DNA from 2 places in the Salinivibrio sp. IB282 genome. Region 1 is predicted to be linked to the other one. Evidence: predicted binding sites of a transcription regulator. Region 1 holds the regulator's gene; the other holds the start of a gene.
What was found. Region 1 encodes CRP, which controls carbon source genes, mostly activating them, when cyclic AMP is high. Its sites were predicted from a motif close to TGTGANNNNNNTCACA; they were not measured.

Region 1 (3,180 bases):
ACCATTTTACCGTGAGTGTGAATCAGCTGAATGCGCATGATGATTGCCTCTCGGTGAATAACCAATTGCGCGACAATGGCTTTGCGATTAACGAGTCAGGCGGGGAAGTCAAAGGTGACGCGTCGGTGTATCTGGAGCAATCCTCCACCATGGCGGATCGCGTGCCAGTTGCTTTTTCTGATGACACGCAAACCATCCCGGGTGGTTTTTATGAGTTTGCTAAGCGTTATGTTCTGCCCAATGGTGAGCTTTACCAAGGTTTTGTGGCTGCCTCGGCAGACAAAATCTTTGAAAGCACCCATTAGTGCGCCACACATCGCTTAATCGACATCATAGGGAAAAGGGAGCGTATGCTATGCTCCCTTTTTTATCGTCTATTCAGCCTCGATATCGAGCCAATACGTGTCTGGAATCGCTTGTGTTTCGTTGCTTAAATGCGGGTTATCGACCCGGATCACGGTGCGTTCATCAATGTTGGCTTTTTCAAACGTTTCTTTGACCAGCGGAGCGTTGTTGAAAAACTCAATAAATGATCCGTCTTGGTATGCCGCTTCAAAAGCACCATTCAACATGTCGGCGACGTCAGCATGTTGCGGAGACACAAACAGGAACATCGGGAAGCGATAGATCAGCATCAGGTGCGGGTCAACTAACAGATTACCGTATTGTGGCCGCTCGGCTAATTCACTAAAAGGCTCAATCAAGGCACGCGGGAAGAGATCAGCACGACCTGTATCAACCACTTTGAAAATATTTTCAAAGCTCGATATTTCGCGTACGCGAAATCCCGCTGAGTTGAGCACCTTGACGTCGGCCCAGCCCTGTCCCTGAATCATGGTAAGAGACTGCAAATCACCCGCGCTACTTATCTGAGCGAGTTGGGGCTCTGTGGTTTGGTTGGTAATAAACAGGCGATGGCCGAGTAGACCACGAAACACGGGATAGCGAATGGGGATCAGTTCAGATTCCAGCGTGCGGTCGGCACCCAGCCAGTCGATAGTGAGCTTGCCTTGCTTGAGCATTTCCACCTTACGAGACTGAGAGCCAATTTGGCCGTCAAAAGCTTGCAAGGTGACAGGCTCTCCTGATTTTTCGGCAAGAAACTCAATCAGCTCAATGGCATAGAGATCAAGCGCCGACCCAGCGCGTGGCTCGGGGTGCACAATTGTGGTATTGGACACGGCATGGGCTGAAAGCACAGAGAGCGCCAAGGCGGTGAGAGAAACCATGAGTTTTTTCATAAACGATACCTTGTTAGTTTTATGTTAACCATATCGTTTTGAGTGTAGAAGTTATCCAGACGCTTGCCAGAAAGCGGAGATAAAAAAACCGACGCCAGGGCGTCGGTTGGTGATACAGAGAGCGGCGCAATTAGCGTGTGCCGTATACCACGATGGTTTTACCGTGTGCGGAAATGAGGTTTTGCTCTTCCAGCATTTTGAGGATACGTCCCACGGTTTCACGCGAACAGCCGACGATTTGGCCAATTTCCTGACGAGTGATCTTAATTTGCATACCGTCAGGGTGTGTCATGGCATCCGGCTGTTTAGCCAAGTTCAACAAGGTTTGCGCGATGCGGCCTGTGACGTCCAGGAAGGCGAGATCCCCGACCTTTTGGCTCGTTACCTGCAAACGACGCGCCATTTGTGAAGACAGGCGCATTAAGATGTCAGGATTCACTTGAATGAGCTGGCGGAACTTCTTAAATGAAATCTCTGCCACTTCACACGGTGATTTAGCGCGCACCCAAGCAGTGCGCTCTTGGTCTTCTTCGAAAAGTCCGAGCTCACCAATGAAGTCACCTTGGTTAAGGTAAGACAGGATCATTTCCTTGCCTTCTTCATCTTTGATCAGTACGGCCACAGACCCTTTCACGATGTAATACAAGGTCTCCGCCTTCTCACCTGCATGGATAAGCGTGCTTTTAGACGGATACTTATGAATATGACAATGTGAAAGGAACCACTCGAGTGTAGGGTCTGTTTGAGGTTTTCCTGGAACCATATAACTTATTTCCTCTGCATGTGTTGCCCGGCAACAACGTCCTATCTTTGTCTGAGGGGTAACCCATCAGATCATTGCACAGAATACGAAGTCTGAACGCGGGCTACAAGCTCACTGTATGTTAACAAGAGTGTATCTTTTTTTGTTGGTGATTTCTTGATTTTGATCTAGGCCAACCGCCTAAAAATCTGGCAAAAACGTGGCTAAGATCACGGCTTGAGAAGTAATACATCATGGATGCGCTACGCCTTAGCCAATCTTGCCTTTTTCTATCAATTGTTGGATCAATGGACGGATGATCAATTCCATCGCAAAGCCCATTTTTCCTCCCGGTACCACTAAGGTGTTATGCCGTGACATAAACGACCCGGTGATCATTTGCAACAGATAAGGGAAGTCGACGTTTTTCATTCCACGAAAGCGGATCACCACAAAACTTTCATCCAAAGACGGGATACCTTTGGCATTTAATGGGTTTGAGGTATCTACCGTCGGCACGCGTTGAAAGTTGATATGGGTGCGAGAAAACTGCGGGGTGATGTAGTGCAGGTAATCATCCATTGAGCGCACAATCGAGTCGGTCACCGCCTCACGAGAGTGGCCTCTATCGCGCGTATCGCGGACAAATTTTTGAATCCACTCTAGGTTGACGATCGGCACCATTCCAATCAAGAGATCGACATGCTGTGCAACATTGACATCACCATCGACCACTCCGCCGTGCAGTCCCTCGTAAAACAATACATTGGTATTGTCGGCTAAGTCTTGCCATGGCGTGAAGGTGCCAGGCATTTGGTTATAGGGCACCGCTTCATCAAAGGTATGTAAATAGCGGCGATATTTCCCGGTGCCTTGCTCACCATACTCACGGAAAAACTGCTCTAGCCGCGGGAAATCGTTGGCCGTGGGGCCAAAGTAGCTGATATGTTTGCCTTGTTCACGTGCTTTACGGATCTCGACGTCCATTTCAGGACGGGTAAAGCGATGAAAGCTATCCCCTTCTAGCCAGGCCGCTTTGATGTTCATCATCTGGAACATCTTTCGGAAGGCTTCCGAGGTGGTGGTGGTACCGGCTCCTGATGAGCCGGTGACCGCAATAATAGGATGTTTAGCCGACATGACGCGCCCTGTCATTCAGTCTGAATTTGTATCGCGATACGGCGTGTACTGCGATGC
Region 2 (3,180 bases), on a different contig from region 1:
TGAAACGTGACTTGTCACCATCACGCAGTTCTAGCGCTTCGCGAGAACCCGTTGATGCACCTGAAGGTGCTGCCGCCATACCGACGAAGCCACCTTCTAGATGGACTTCTGCTTCAACGGTTGGGTTACCGCGTGAATCAATGATTTCACGGCCTAGAACTTTAACGATCTTAGACATTGTGATTCCTCTCGTCTGTCATTGTTTTTAAAAATAAAAGCAGCTGCCCATTTTCAGGCGACCGCTCGAATCTCGTTTATAGCTCACCGCGCTGTTTTTTGCCTGCCGCCGCAACGAATCCGGCAAACAGTGGGTGGCCATCACGTGGTGTCGACGTGAACTCTGGGTGGAACTGGCACGCAACAAACCAAGGGTGCTCAGGGTTTTCAATGATTTCCACCAGCTTTTTATCCGCAGACAGGCCTGAGATTGACAGCCCCGCTTTTTCTAGCTGCGGACGCAATAAGTTGTTAACTTCATAACGGTGGCGATGACGCTCGTGGATTTGCGTGTTGCCATAAAGCTGATGGGCTTTAGAGCCTTCGGCAAGGTGGCAAAGTTGAGCACCAAGGCGCATGGTACCGCCAAGATCAGAGGTTTCACTGCGCTCTTCCACTTTCCCTTCTTCATCGACCCACTCAGTGATCAGTCCCACCACCGGGTATTTGCTCTCTTTGTTAAACTCGGTCGAGTTTGCCCCTTCCATCCCCGCGACATTACGCGCGTATTCAATCAGAGCGACTTGCATACCGAGGCAGATACCCAAGTAAGGCAGTTTGTTTTCACGGGCATATTGTGCTGCCAGGATTTTACCTTCCACACCTCGGTCACCAAATCCACCGGGTACCAAGATAGCATCCAAATCTTGCAGCATTTCTGAGCCGCGTGTTTCAAGATCTTGCGAGTCTACATACTTGATGTTGACGGTGAGACGGTTTTTCAACCCACCGTGTTTCAAGGCTTCGTTGACGGACTTATACGCATCCGGCAGCTCGATGTATTTGCCCACCATACCAATGGTCACTTCGCCCATAGGATTGGCTTCTTCGTAGCTAACTTGCTCCCACTCTGACAGGTCAGCTTCCGCCGCTTCAATGCCAAAACGATTACAAACCAGATCATCCAGGCCTTGAGAGCGAATAAGTGATGGGATTTTGTAGATAGAATCTACGTCTTTCATGGTGATCACGGCTTTTTCTGCCACATTACAGAACAGCGCAATTTTTGCGCGCTCATTAGCCGGGATCGGACGCTCACTACGACATACCAGCACATCAGGCTGGATACCAATTGAGAGTAGTTCTTTTACCGAATGCTGAGTCGGCTTGGTTTTCACTTCACCTGCTGCCGCCAGATAAGGCACCAGAGTCAGGTGCATAAACATCGCACGCTCGCGGCCAACCTCAACCGTCAGCTGGCGAATCGCTTCCAAAAATGGCAGCGACTCTATATCACCGACGGTACCGCCGATTTCCACAATCGCAATATCGTGACCTTCACCACCGGCGATGATGCGGTCTTTGATTGAATTGGTGATGTGCGGAATCACCTGAATGGTAGCTCCCAGGTAATCTCCACGGCGCTCTTTGCGCAGTACATCCGCATACACACGACCAGAGGTAAAGTTATTACGCTTGGTCATTTTGGTGCGAATAAAGCGCTCATAGTGACCGAGGTCAAGGTCGGTCTCTGCGCCGTCTTCCGTGACGAATACTTCCCCGTGCTGGGTAGGGCTCATTGTCCCTGGATCCACGTTAATATAAGGGTCGAGTTTCATGATGGTGACGTTGAGGCCACGCGCTTCAAGAATGGCTGCTAATGAGGCTGCAGCAATACCCTTACCGAGGGAGGATACAACACCGCCCGTAACAAAAATGTAGTTCGTCGTCATGCTAAACCTGAGAGTTGGATTTAGAGGAAATTAATGAAGTTCTGGACGGGATATTATGATACCAGACCCCACTGACTCCCACAATGTGAAAGCTACCACACACCCTGGTGTTTTTAATTGTCACAAATCAATTATGCCAATTACAGGATATTTACTTATTCGCCTTTTTGACGGCCTGCCATGCCGATTCTAGTTCATCTAGCTGACATTGTTGAATATTTTTTTCATTATCACGTAAGTGCTTTTCAACACCACGAAAGCGAGCTTCAAACTTTTGGTTGGCACGGCGTAGGGCTTGCTCGGCATCTGTCCCTAGGTGGCGAGCCAAATTTACCACCGCGAATAACAAATCCCCGACTTCTTCATCCACACGCGCCTGATCAACAGAGGCTTGCGCCAGTTCTTGCTCAACCTCTGCAATCTCTTCCTGCACTTTATCTATCACAGGGGCCACCGTCGGCCAATCAAAGCCCACTCGTGCACAACGCTTTTGCAATTTGTACGCTCTTGTTAAAGCGGGTAGTCCTTGAGTCACCCCATCCAGCACACTTTGCGGTTGCATAGAGGCTGCGCTCTCGGCGCGCTCTTTCGCTTTGATACCTTCCCAATCTGGTGCCATTAAAGGCTTTCCCTGCGCATCTTTGGGACCAAAAACATGAGGATGACGACGGATGAGTTTGTCGCAAATGCCACGCACCACATCCTCAAAGTCAAATTGGTTTTTTTCCCGCCCCAATTGACTGTAGAACACAATTTGAAAAAGTAAGTCACCTAGCTCATCTTTTAGGTCTGACCAGTTTTCACGCTCAATCGCATCCGCGACTTCATACGCTTCTTCTAAGGTATGCGGCACGATGGTGTCAGCAGTTTGCGCCCTATCCCACTCACAGCCGTTGTCTGGATCACGTAAGGTGGTCATGATGGTCAGTAATTGCTCGATGGCTGCCATGAAAGTGTTCCTTCTAAAAAAACGCCCTGTCGAGACAGGGCGAGAAATAATTAGCGAAGACGTTTAGCCTCAACTACGTCTTTCACTTGTTCAAGCCGGTTAACCACGCGGCTCAGGGTGTCGAGATCGGAGATTTCCAAATCAAAATCCATGATAGACATTTGCTTTTTATAATCCACGCGACTTTGCATGCCCGCTACGCGTGCTTTCTCATTGCTCAACACGGTATTAATATCTTTCACCAACCCGGTGCGCTCATTGGCAGATAAGCGGATACGCACATGATATTGGCCAATGTGCCCTTTGCCCCAAACCGTGGCAATAATGCGCTCGGGCGCGTGG

Region 2: a site for CRP is predicted at 1,974-1,989, ahead of BZG14_RS03750 (CTP synthase). Genes of this name have one in related genera too.

What each region holds. Positions count from the first base shown of each region.
Region 1 covers NZ_MUET01000043.1:11,338-14,517, reverse strand. The annotation lists gene BZG14_RS09975 (DUF1338 domain-containing protein) at 1-305, shown strand, start outside; gene BZG14_RS09970 (hypothetical protein) at 375-1,241, opposite strand; gene crp (cAMP-activated global transcriptional regulator CRP) at 1,372-2,004, opposite strand; gene BZG14_RS09960 (phosphoribulokinase) at 2,254-3,123, opposite strand; gene BZG14_RS09955 (YheU family protein) at 3,180-3,180, opposite strand, start outside.
Region 2 covers NZ_MUET01000010.1:34,667-37,846, reverse strand. The annotation lists gene eno (phosphopyruvate hydratase) at 1-178, opposite strand, end outside; gene BZG14_RS03750 (CTP synthase) at 255-1,889, opposite strand; gene mazG (nucleoside triphosphate pyrophosphohydrolase) at 2,041-2,838, opposite strand; gene relA (GTP diphosphokinase) at 2,889-3,180, opposite strand, start outside.